2 regions of the Paenibacillus sp. Leaf72 genome follow, and region 2 is predicted to be linked to the other one. Evidence: a T-box and tRNA genes for the amino acid it is inferred to sense, from the RefSeq annotation. Region 2 holds a T-box; the other holds one or more tRNA genes.
What was found. The T-box of region 2 lies ahead of ASF12_RS22895 (valine--tRNA ligase). A T-box ahead of a tRNA ligase gene usually reads a tRNA of that ligase, here a tRNA-Val.

Region 1 (6,545 bases), on a different contig from region 2:
AAAGTAATATAGCTTCTGTCGGATGTAGATTTTACGGCCCATCAGTATCCTTTAGCTTGATCATCCCAATTCCAAAGCCCCTGCTGCCCCTTGGCTGCTATCGGCCCTGCAAGCCGCCGAACCTCTGTAAGCTCCCATGCGTAACGGCCTTCCTCATACCAACCAAAATTGACTTCTGGCTTCCAGCATGAATTGCTAGTGCCCCCCGATGCTTCGTCGACCAACCGCGCGTTTCGTATTGCTTGGCACCAATCGCGATTAGTGTCGCCCATGGCTGTATGATCGTAATAGCTTTCATTTTGTGCTCCACCTCCACAGCTAAAACCCCAATTTTACCCAATATATCAAATGCACAATCGAATCAATTAAACTTTGAATATAATAGATTAATTGACGGAAAGGAGATGATTTGAATGGGATACGAATATGCCAAAAAGAAAAAGGTTAAAGTTATATTTGTTAAACCTGGTCAAAAAATTCTTATTATCGGAAAGAAGCATTGGAAAAAGAAACCTCATTGCTAAGCTTGTGGAGTGCTTGCTCATACAAGCGCTCTTACATACTCGATCCGGACTATCATTTTAAGCTTGCTCCTTTCCCCTCTATAGGGGTTATAATTGCAGCATCTGCTGAACGTTAGCCGTCCGGCGTTCAGCTATTTCCACGTATTGCGGCCCGATCTCGATGATCGTACATTTTCGCCTGTGTTTATGCACCACTTCTAAACTCGTGCCACTCCCGCCGAATGGATCAAATACCTTGTCGCCAACCGAGCTGCCTGTTCCACACGGAGCGTTTATTCCGGAAGCCAAAATACTTCACATCTACTCTATCTTCTCTATGCTGCTTGCTCTTACCAGGCACGTCTCCTTCATTAACCTTTCGAGCAAAACTGTATGCCGCACCTACTGCCTTCATGGTCCCGTTCGTTTTGGCGCCTCCGTTTGCGCGATTTGATCCAGCTTGCCCCTCGAAATCCTGTGACAATCCCACAATGCTAGATGCTGCCATTGGTTCCTTAATCGCTTCGGCGTTGTAGTAATATTTTTCCGATTTTGACATGAGGAACACGTATTCATGAGCCTTTGTAGGGCGATCCCTGACGCTCTCCGGCATGCAGTTAGGCTTATGCCAAATGTTGTCCATTCTGAGATACCAGCCGTCTGCTTGGAGCGCGAATGCCACACTTCACGGTATGCCTATTAAATCTTTTGGCTTAATACCCTTATTAACAGAAACTCGGCAGCGCGAGCCGCCCTTTTTGGGATTTGCTGGGTCTGGCCAATTCTGATCGGCGCGAGTCTGTAAAATATTCTGTGTAAACTCTCAAACCCGATTACAATAGAAGAAAGGCTGGTTTGAGAGGATGGCACCGATGGCGAGATTCAATAAGGAACAAGTGAAGGCATTTGTGAAGGAAAACAACCTCAAAACGATGGAAAGGAGCTATTTGCAGAGACGCTGCAATCCATGCTAGAGGCTGAGCTCGACACGGAGCTGGGCTATGAGAAGCATGATGTGAAAAGCAAAGCGACACGTAATAGCCGTACCGGGAAAACGAAAAAGACGGTAACGAGCGAGTACCGCGAAATGGAGATAGCCGTGCCTCGTGGTCGTCATGGTGAGTTTGAGCCCGTTATTGTAAAGAAGCATCAGTCCACCGTCACCGGTATTGAAGACCAAATCATCGCGATGTACGCGAAAGGTGTCAGTACGAGGGATATTCAAGATCACCTCCATCATTTGTACGGAATAGACGTCTCACCAACCATGATTTCAAACGTGACGAACAAAATCGTCCCCCTCATTAAAGAATGGCAGAATCGGCCGCTGCAAGGCATCTACGCAGTCGTATTTATGGATGCGATTCATTACAAAGTGAAGCAAGACGGCGCCATTGTGAATAAGGCCGCCTACATGGTCATTGGCATCGATTTAGATGACAACAAGGACGTATTAGGCATGTGGATTGGGGAGCACGAGTCCGCTAAATTTTGGCTCAGTGTATTAAACGAGCTTAAAAACCGTGGTGTACAGGACATTAGGCATGTGGATTGGGGAGCACGAGTCCGCTAAATTTTGGCTCAGTGTATTAAACGAGCTTAAAAACCGTGGTGTACAGGACATTCTGATCACCTGTGTGGATAACCTCACAGGCTTCTCCCAGGCCATCTCCGCCTGCTATCCGAACACCGAGATTCAGAAATGCATCATTCACCAAATCCGTAACTCCATCCGTTACGTCTCCTACAAGGATCTAAAAAATGATGTCAGTTACAATATTTATATCAGTCTCCAATTTTGAAACTGATTCTTTTTTCGTTTCACTCATACATGCTTTTCTCCTCTCTCTTACATTCGTCCCATTACTACCTAGAAGACCAAGTATTTCGAGTATCAACACTTAAATCATCTGCCGCCGCTGCAACGGTGGCTTTTTCATTGCTATCTGACATAATGAATGTTCCTCCTCTTATGATTACTATGGTTTGTAGTTATCTTCTTGTTCCCGCTTCCAATCATCCTCTCTTAACGTCAATGTTTCAGCCGCTTTCATACTAAGACTTTCTCGGATTCTCCGTTCAGCTGCCGCCACTTCTTCCGAAATGATTGTTCTTATGGATAACTCAATTGAAATACCCAGCTTACAGCCCCCTAAATCGTATTTTAAATACATTTTATAGGCAAAAAAATAAGCACACCTTTACATCCTATTTTAAATACAGTATTATGAATTTGTCGTATTAATAATACTGTTTTATAGATCAGGAAATAAGACTCTCGGCTCGCCTTTTAGTCGGTCGCAAATTCTATTCATTAGTTTAACACTTGGATTTACACGACCGTATTCTAAGCTTCGGATATGATCAACATGTACTGATAACTCAGAAGCCAGTGCTTCTTGAGTCAACCCCTCATCAACCCTAGCTTTTTTGAGTTCGACTCTTTTCAATTTGTCACCACCTTGTTTATTCGTTGTGATCATCATGCATTGTATTTCAAATACAGTCAACAGTATTTTTAATACAATTTATTTCGGAAGGATGTAAAGTTATTATGTCACTAGGAAGCCGTATTAAAGTTCTAAGAAAATCCCTCAATCTTACACAAAAACAAATTGCGGATAAGTTAGGGATGGGCAATTCCAATTTCGGGCACATCGAAAATGACAGAGTAACGCCTACTAGCAAAGATTTAGACACCCTAGCGGAAATTCTCGGGACTTCTACGGATTACCTTTTAGGACGCGAGGAACAAATTCAAGCCCCTTCTTGGGCAACAGAAAACGACATTTTTGATTTAAAAAGGTTGTTAGAAGCTGATGGTGAAGTGCTATTTGATGGCGCGCCAATAAGTAAGGAAGACAAACTTAAAGCAAAAGAATTTCTAACAGTTCTTTTTTGGGAAAGTAAGAAGAAGCAAAATAAATAGCAAAAAAAATGCATAACACTCTATGATCTTGCGCTTCCACCGCTGCGAGGCGGTTTCTTATAGACAAAAAAAGAACATGCGTTCTGTTTAGGGGAATGAAATGCCAAAAGGTAGCATCGAAAAGAGAGGAGAAAACACTTGGAGATTACGAGTCGATTTATTAAATTTCACGGGCTACGACACAGTTCAGGTACTCTAATGTTAGAAGATGGCGAAGATGATGCAGCTAACTTTGATTCCCTTCTCATTGCGATTCAGCGTAGACTAGGGCATGCCAGGTTATCGACCTCAGCTGACACTTACATGCATATCACCAAAAAATTTAGACAACGCACAGCGAATAAATTCGATAAATTTTCTAGAAAAAGTACACAAGATTGATCCTGAATAGTCTTATAAAATCAATTAGCAAAGAATCCGTCCCCAGAATGTCCACAGATCGCTTTTCACTGACAGTAAGCAAAAAATTGAAAAAACCCAAGAAACCATATATAATGCGGCTTCTCAGGCTTTTTCTTTGTATGATCTGTAGTGGGCTCGAACCACTGACCCCTACCCTGTCAAGATAGTGCTCTCCCAGCTGAGCTAACAGATCGTATATTAGCGACGTTTATTAATATACCAAGCTTGAGCGGAAAAGTCAACCATTTTGCTATTATTTTTTTTGAGCTTCAAAAAAAGCTTCGTCCTCCAATCAACCGGAGAATGAAGCTTTTTGTTTTCAGCCTATGCTCCATTTCAGCTCGGGAATTGAACATTTCCCGGAACTATATAAGCGCCTGATGTACCGTTTGCTGGAAGTGCGGGAATCGTATCCAGAACCGCTTTCCCGCGAATATCGGTTATCCGAACCTGCAGCGGGCTTGTCCCCATGTTCGTGCCCAAGAAATGGTTATAGTCCATTTTCTCCAGATTGATCCACGCGCCAGCCTTCTTATATTCCATTTTCATGACCGGATAAAAATGATTGCGCACTTGAATCGCCGCCCACCACTGGCTGCTGCCTTCCTTCACCCGGTACGAAAAATTTCCGGTTATCGGCGCTTTCACGACTTTCCATGAAATATTGATTGTGCCTGCCGACATTTCCCCAATTTTAGCAAAAGCGTTTGGCGACAAGTCAAGCGCTCCCGGAGCGCCTTCCGGGTATAAATCGGTGACATAGACGACCGTTTTGCCCTTAGGCCCCGTAACCTCCAAGTAAGCGCCCGCAAGCGCCGCTTTGACCCCATTGTAATTCATATCAGTCGGATTTAAGGCCGTAATTTCCATATTCGGATTAATCGGATCAAGCAGTACTGCACCGCCCGAATATCCTGAGCCTGTATACGTCGCATAGCTTGTACGCACATCGTTCCAAGCTGCAAACGCCTGCACCGCCGGGTACAAAACGAACATCGCAAGACAAACGATTCCAAATTTGACTACACCGTGCTTTTTTTTCATAACAGAAACCTCCTCCACATTTTTGAAACCCTAAATCTACCAGTAGAGTCCATTCTAAGTGGTGAGGAGGAATATTTGCTAGCACTTTCGATACTTCTTTTCTAGCATTTTAATGACATTTCCCAACAAAACTAGACTTTATTCGTCAAAAACAAGGAGCATCTGCCGCTTCGGCTAGCTTGCGTTATTGTTCACCTTCATAATATCCATGAACGGAATTTTAGTAATTTCTTCACCTTTCGCTACGTGCACCAGCCTCGTCCGGGAATCCATTTTTACAATTAGCCCCGCAACGGGTTCTTCCCAGTTCCACACCTCAAAAAGCAGCTCAATACCCTCTTGATACGCTTCAACCAGGCGCTCTCCGAGCTCCTCCAATTCAAACTCATCCCTTGTCGGGCGCTTTGGTTTCTTTGCCATTACTTCCGTCTCCATTCTATGTTTTAGTACATGACCTTCATTTAACTCATGCCTTTTTCAACCCATCTTTAAATCATACCCTTTCTTCAAAGCATTTGTCATGGAGATTATGAAATTAGGCAAAAAAACATCCCCCTGCCATAACATGGCAAGGGGATGCTTCTTCTCTATTTTTAACTTAGAACGCATGGTTAAGGAAATACTGATTAGGTCAGGATGGAACTAAGCCGCTTCTATTACCACATACAGGAGCAAATGATGATAACCAATAGAATGAACAGTACAAGAATAGCGCCTGGGCTTGTGAAAGCACCGCCTACTTTATTTCCGCAGCCACCGTATCCTGGACCTACTCCTACATTTCCTACTTCATATCCCATTTCGTTGCTCATCTCCTTTTTTTAAGGTACACAGCATCATATGGTCAAAAGCCAAAAAGGGTTGGGCTTTCAGGCAAAATGGGTATTTGCCTCGATGGACGGGTGCCGCTGCTTCTTTTTTTAATTTTCCGTTTACATTACGTTCATTCCCAGATAACTAAACAGGTGCATACTGACTTTAAGCAGGAGGTGATTCACCCATGTATTATGAAGAAGATCGCGTACCGTTCGATGCGCCAGATGAAGTCATTGTCAAAGAGGAGAAAAAAGAATAAGGAAACGCCAAGGCTTCCCGGACACAATGGGAGCTTTTTTTATTTTATTTTCAGCTTCGTTTCAGTGCAGTTTCAGATGGTTAATCCATACTAGCAACATACTCCCTTTTAATATATTTTTGGGCCCGCTTGAATAGCGGGCTACTTTTTTGCCTATTTTCAAAAAAAATGATCAGATGGCCTTGAAATATAAATTTAATGTTGTTATCAGTTGGCATTCATTTTATTTTAAGGTTGGCTGCCTATACTAATCACATGACCCCCCACTATTTATATAGTTAATCCTTGACGACTCGCCTTCCGGCGGGTTCTTTTTTTTGCTTAAAGATGCGTGCGTGAATGGCTATTTATATCATAGAAAAAAGCATTAAGCTAAAAATCAGCTTCGTTTCATTTCTATTTAAGGTGCGAGGCGCATACTGACTTTACTCTCTTTTCGACATATATGGTTGTGACCCGCAGCGATGCGGGTTATTTTTTTTGCCTAATTGTATTCATCCCTCCGCCATGCTTGCCGATAATAAAGGTGGAGGTGGTGAATAATGGATATAGCAGCATTATCAACGTCACTTAGTCAAGCATCACTCGGCAC
Region 2 (6,545 bases):
CATTGCTTCCACGATCAACCGTGTCGGCTCGATGGTTTGCCCGTTTTTCACCGAAACGCATGTCATTAATTACGATACAGCCAAAACAGCGGATTTAGAGCGCTTCAAGGTGTATTTTGCCGCTATGCTGGAGCTTGGCGTGAGCGTCGCTCCATCGCAGTTCGAAGGCATGTTTGTGTCAGCTGTCCATACCGATGAAGATATTGATGCAACGATTGCTGCAAACAGGGCTGCTTTGAGCAGGTTGTAGTTCTAGCAAGCAGCAATTTAGGCGATTGCATTCGAAAATAGGAGGTTTCATTCCATGCCAATGCTTCACTATAAGCGGGCGGGGGAGTGGCTTGAGCTCGATTGGCAGCAGCTGTCAGAAGGCTCATGGTCTGCACCAAATTATGACGGGCAACCTGGAGAACGCACCGGAACATTAGAGGCCGGCAGTCATCCGCATCAAGTGCGGCAGTGGCTGCTGGCCCGTTCTCTTTTTCCAGAAAAATGGATCAATCGGCTGTTCTCCGTTGGCGGCATCCGCTTTGATGGGCAGCGTCTGGGCTTGCTCGCCTTTCCCGCTGCGGACCCGCTTAGCGATCCCTTGTATCGTCAAGCGAGGCTGTCGCAAGGCAATCCCGTTCCAACCGTTCTTTTCGAGGATGATTTTTGCCTCGTGCTTTATAAGGAGGCAGGGATGCCTGTGCATGGCACAGGTGCCAATCAGGCGGGAACGCTGGATGAAGCGGCGGCTCGTCATATGCTGCTGCAAGGAGATCCGCTGCCTGTCCGTCATATCCATCGTCTCGATGATGATACATCGGGCCCCGTGCTTTATTCCAAAAATGATTTCGCCCAGTGGAAGCTGGACGAAGCGATGCGCCGCAAGGCGATCGACCGCCGCTATATGGCGTTTGTTCAAGGACGGCTGCGTCCGCCTGCGGGAACCGTTGACGCTCCGATTGGCAAGGACCGCCATCATCGCTCCAGACGGCGTGTGACCCAGGGCGGCGATGCCGCTGTTACCCATTATGAAACGGCCGAGATGTATGCTGGAGCGACGCTGGTCCGTTTGCAGCTGGAGACGGGACGTACGCATCAAATACGCGTCCATATGAGCCACTTGGGCCATCCCCTGATTGGGGATTCGCTTTATGGCGGCTCTGTGCAGCTGCTGAAGACGCAGGCGCTGCATGGCGAACGCCTTATTTTTGCCCACCCGTGGACAGATTCGCCTGTGGAAGTTGCGGCGCCAGAGCCCGCTTGGCTTCCCGAATTGCGAGCTAAATTATAGCCTCTGCAAAAGATAGTCATGCTCTCCCCCCTTTGCCCATATAGATAATTAGTGAGAGTAGCATTTTTAGCCCAAGCATTGTCTAAGAGACTGCGACGAAATGGGTCAGTATAGGGAGGGAGGACTTGAGCGTGACGGATCAAACGAAAGGCTTGCGCTTTGACGTGTATGAACGCGTGCATCTGTCGGATGAAGTTGCCGATATCGATGAACTGGAAGAAATTGAGCTTGTGCCTCGCATTCAGGTTGTTGAGCAGGGGGACCATGCGGTTTTGAAAGGCCAGCTGCTACTAAGCGGGGTATATCGCAGTACGAACGAAGCCGCTCCGCTTCAGGCATTGGAGCATTTCATTCCCGTCGAAATTACGATGCCGATGAACCGGATTTCACGGCTGGACGATGTGACGGTGGAAATTGATAATTTTGACGTGGATTTGCTTTCCTCGCGAACGCTTAACATTACCGGTGTGTTGTCGCTGCGCGGCATTCTTGTGGAGCCGCAGCAGGAAGTGGAGGAAGCGTGGCGCGAGGAGCCATTCACCGTCGTCCATGATCGCGTAGATACGAGCCAGGCTTCGTACGATGAGGAGCTTCAGCGTAGCGGCGGCGAACCATTTGCTGCTGACGAGGCGCAGGTGGCGGACCAGGCCGCTTATGGGCTGCAAGCTGAACCCTATTTTGCTGGACAGGAAGGACAATTGCCTTTCAGGGGGGAGCAGGAACAGAATCAAGGTTATAATGAGGCACAAGAGTATAATGAGGCACAAGGGTATAATGAGGCACAAGAGTATAATGAGGCTCAAGTGTTTATTGGGGCTCAACAGTTCGCTGAGTCTGAATCCGAGATTGAGGCTTACAATGCTAGTAATGCATATAATGAGCGGACGTATGAAGCGGCTGATGAAAGCGAGGAAGCAGAAGGGCCGAAGGCTGGCGTTACGATCTCGCCTTCGCCGCGTGACGCAGGCTGGTCAGCAGCAGAGTGGTTTCAGGGGCAGGATCATTCCGGGGCACAGCCGAACTTTAACGCTAATTTCAATCCACCGCCTGCTTTTGCACAGCAGCCAGCCGTAACTGGGCTTGGTCATGGCATTGCGCAGGAAAGGCAGCAGGGAGCTTCTGCCTATCAACAGGCGGAGGACTTTGGCTGGAGCCCAGGGGGACAACCGCAGCAGGCAGAGGAAACTTACATTCCGGCGGGGGCAGAGCAAAGCAGCTACGACACATCCCCGTGGCAGGATAGCGAGCTGGAGCGTTTGAACGAATGGCAGGAGGCGGAGGAAGCTGGTGCGGAGCAGCAAGCGGAGCCGGAGAAGCAGGAGATGCGCATTGCCTTTGGCAGCAAGGCGCCGGAAGCAACTGGAGCTCCTGCATCAGGCGTCGGGCTTGTGACGCTGCTGCAAACGAGCAAGCGCGAGCAATTAGCGCGGCAGGCTGAGCAGGAGGCGGCGGATTATGCGCTTGAGCAGACGAAGGCTCAGCAGCCGGCAGGCGATGAAATCGAGTGGCGCAATTTATTTTTGAAGCAATCCGATGAGCATGAATTCCGTAAAATCCGGGTATGCATCGTGCAGCGCGACGAGACGCTGGAGTCCATTGCAGTGCGCTACAGCTTGAACCCGCGTGAGATTTTGCTGTACAACGGCTTGAATGAGTCGGCGGTATCGGAAGGGCAGCTGCTTTATATTCCGTAGCAGCAGGCTGTTAAATAAAAGGAGCTTTGACCTGTGAAATAACAGTCAAAGCTCTTTTTTATGTGCCCAGCAAGTATAAAAGAGCTTGAATGTGCCTTGTTGTTTGACTTTTTTTCACAAAGAGGGTATTATTAAATAAATATGTCTTAAAGTCAACGAACGACGTTGAAGGGGAAGAGTACGCAGCCAAGCCTTCAGAGAGCGGAGCCGTTAGTGCTGAGAGTTCCGCAGGATTTTACTCGTACAAGTCGCCCTGGAGTTGCTTGAATCAAGCGGATTGTTATTCGTTAATTCAAGCCGGCCACAGCCGTTATCTGTTTGAGTGCCGTGCAGCTGCAAGACGCGCGGAACAAAGGTGGTACCACGGAAGCTAACCTTTCGTCCTTTGCTATAAGGGCGGAAGGTTTTTTTGTATTCAAAATTAAAGTAATGATGCCATTATGCGATATGTGGAGGATGGAGCTTATGTCTGAAAATCAAACGACGCCGGCGATGCCGACGACCTACGACCCGAAAGCTGCTGAACTGAAGTGGTATGACTTCTGGATGGATGGAAAATTTTTTGAAGCGGGCAAGCGCCCGGAAGCCAAGACCTATACGATCGTTATTCCCCCGCCGAATGTAACGGGAATTTTGCACATTGGGCATGCGCTCGATTTCACTTTGCAGGATATTCTCATCCGCTTTAAGCGGATGCAGGGCTTTGATGCTTTGTGGCTGCCAGGAACGGACCACGCAGGCATTGCGACACAGACGAAAGTGGAGCAGAAGCTCCGCGAGCAAGGACAATCCCGCTACGATCTGGGACGCGAGGCTTTTTTGGAGCAGGTCTGGGATTGGAAGGAGCAATATGCGGGAACGATTCGCGGCCAATGGGCAAAAATGGGGCTGTCGCTTGATTATTCGCGCGAACGATTCACGCTTGATGAGGGGCTGTCGAAGGCTGTGCGCGAGGTGTTTGTACAGCTTTACAAGAAGGGCCTCATTTACCGCGGCAAAAAAATCATCAACTGGGATCCGGCTGCTAGAACGGCTTTGTCCGATATTGAGGTTGAGCATAAAGAGCTGAACGGTCATTTGTATCATTTGCAATATCCTTTGAAGGACGGCTCAGGGCATATTACGGTTGCGACAACGCGTCCGGAAACGATGCTGGGCGATAGCGCGGTTGCCGTTCATCCTGAAGATGAGCGATACCAGCACCTCATTGGTCAAATGATCGTATTGCCGGTCATTGGACGCGAGATTCCGATTATTGGCGACGAATACGTTGACAAGGAATTTGGCTCCGGCGCTGTAAAAATTACGCCTGCCCATGATCCGAATGACTTCGAGGTTGGCCTTCGTCATGATTTGCCGCAAATTATCGTTATGGACGAGTCCGGCAAGATGAATGCGGAAGCTGGCCCTTATGCGGGACTGGACCGTTTCGACTGCCGCAAGCAGCTCGTGAAGGATTTGCAGGAGCAGGGCGTGTGCGTTCAAATCGAGGATCACGTGCATCAGGTTGGCCACAGCGAGCGCAGCGGTGCGGTCGTTGAGCCGTATTTGTCCACGCAATGGTTCGTTGAAATGAAGCCGCTCGCGGAGCAGGCGATTAATGCGCAAAAATCCGGCGAAGGCGTAAACTTCGTTCCAGACCGTTTTGAGAAAATTTATTTGCAATGGATTGAAAATGTACATGACTGGTGTATTTCCCGCCAGCTGTGGTGGGGACACCGTATCCCTGCTTGGTATTGCGACGCTTGCGGTGAAATGCATGTTTCCGACGAAGATGTAACGAGCTGTTCTTCTTGTGGCAGCACGGAGCTGCGCCAGGACGAGGATGTTTTGGATACATGGTTCAGCTCGGGTCTATGGCCATTCTCGACGCTTGGCTGGCCAGAGCAAACCGAGGACTTAAAACGCTTCTATCCGACGAATGTTTTGGTGACGGGCTATGACATTATCTTTTTCTGGGTATCTCGAATGATATTTACTGCACTGGAGTTCACAGATCAAAAGCCGTTTAAGGACGTGCTGATTCATGGTCTTGTACGCGATGCGAACGGCAATAAAATGTCCAAGTCGCTTGGCAACGGCGTCGATCCGCTCGAAGTCATTGAACAGTACGGCGCAGATGCGATGCGTTATATGCTATCGACAGGCAGTACACCGGGGCAGGATTTGCGCTTCCGCTTTGAAAAGGTGGAGCAGTCGCGCAACTTTGCCAATAAAATTTGGAATGCGTCGCGCTTTGCACTGATGAATTTGGAAGGCTTCACCGCAAGCGACATTAATATTACCGGCAAGCTGGGTACGGCGGATCGCTGGATTTTGCACCGTCTTAACGAAACCGTTCGCGAAGTAACCCGCTTGATGGACAACTACGAGTTCGGAGAAACGGGCCGCCAGTTGTACAACTTCATTTGGGATGACCTATGCGACTGGTACATCGAGTTTGCGAAGCTTAACCTTTATGGCAGCGATGAAGAAGCGAAACAAGCGACTAAATCGGTACTCGCTTATGTGCTTGATCGCACGCAGCGTCTGATTCATCCGTTTATGCCTTACATCAGTGAGGAAATTTGGCAGCATCTGCCGCATGAAGGCGAGACGATTACACTTGCAGCATGGCCGGAATACGATGCTGCGCTGGAAGCGCCTGAAGCGGTGAAGGAAATGGAGCTGCTGATGGATATTATCCGTTCGGTGCGTAACGTTCGCGCGGAAGTAAACGTGCCGATGAGCAAAAAAATCGAACTGATGATTAAGCCGACGAGCGAGGCCGAGGCGATCATTTTGACCCGCAATGATGAATTTGTCCGCCGGTTCTGCGGAACCTCGAAGCTGGAGGCAGGTCTTGCGTTAGCAGCTCCGGATAAGGCGATGAGCAGTATTGTTACGGGCGCGGAGCTGTACTTCCCGCTAGCAGGGCTGATTGATATTTCGCAGGAAATTGCCCGCCTTGAGAAAGAGCTTGCGACGCTGAACGGCGAAGTAACCCGCATTGAGAAGAAGCTCGGCAATGAGGGCTTTGTAGCGAAGGCGCCTGCGAAGGTCATCGAAGAGGAACGCTCCAAAATGAAGGATTATGCGGACAAACGCGATAAGGTTCAAGCTAGAATCGCGGATTTACGCGGATAGACACCGGGAAGAAAGAAGGCGTTTCTACGATGACGAATCAGCTCTCGGGCCAGCCGGAAAGCGGCGGGCTGCAGTCGTACCAGGAAGCAGTAGATTGGATAAATGGTCTTATTCCTTTCGGGATAAGACCTGGTCTTGAGCGAGTCCTGCTCTTAATGGAGCGGCTGGGTAATCCACATCGCAGACTGAAATTTATCCATGTGGCTGGAACGAACGGCAAAGGCTCTACCTGTGCTTTTTTGACGAGCACGCTTATTAAATGCGGTTATGATGTAGGTACGTTTACATCGCCATACATTACGAAGTTTACGAATCGTTTTCAATATAATAACGCTGATATTGAAGAGCAGACACTGCTTGAACTGTCGAATATGCTAAAGCCTGTCGTTGAGGAAATTGCGGCAACCGAGCAGGGCTCTCCGACGATGTTCGAGGTGTCTACGGCG

Region 1: it has a tRNA-Val gene. The T-box ahead of ASF12_RS22895 (valine--tRNA ligase) is inferred to sense a tRNA for this amino acid. The anticodon was not compared.

Annotation. Positions count from the first base shown of each region.
Region 1 covers NZ_LMLV01000023.1:450,578-457,122, forward strand. The annotation lists partial or broken gene ASF12_RS20715 (hypothetical protein) at 42-298, opposite strand; gene ASF12_RS36615 (hypothetical protein) at 612-719, opposite strand; gene ASF12_RS36620 (DNA methyltransferase) at 751-1,146, opposite strand; partial or broken gene ASF12_RS20725 (IS256 family transposase) at 1,436-2,263, shown strand; gene ASF12_RS33870 (helix-turn-helix transcriptional regulator) at 2,759-2,989, opposite strand; gene ASF12_RS20735 (helix-turn-helix domain-containing protein) at 3,058-3,432, shown strand; tRNA gene ASF12_RS20745 (tRNA-Val) at 3,955-4,027, opposite strand; gene ASF12_RS20750 (expansin EXLX1 family cellulose-binding protein) at 4,171-4,830, opposite strand; gene ASF12_RS20755 (YolD-like family protein) at 5,053-5,298, opposite strand; gene ASF12_RS33875 (YjfB family protein) at 6,496-6,545, shown strand, end outside.
Region 2 covers NZ_LMLV01000030.1:372,596-379,140, forward strand. The annotation lists gene hemL (glutamate-1-semialdehyde 2,1-aminomutase) at 1-250, shown strand, start outside; gene ASF12_RS22885 (RluA family pseudouridine synthase) at 305-1,279, shown strand; gene ASF12_RS22890 (LysM peptidoglycan-binding domain-containing protein) at 1,411-2,973, shown strand; T-box leader at 3,130-3,362, shown strand; gene ASF12_RS22895 (valine--tRNA ligase) at 3,439-6,099, shown strand; gene ASF12_RS22900 (bifunctional folylpolyglutamate synthase/dihydrofolate synthase) at 6,129-6,545, shown strand, end outside.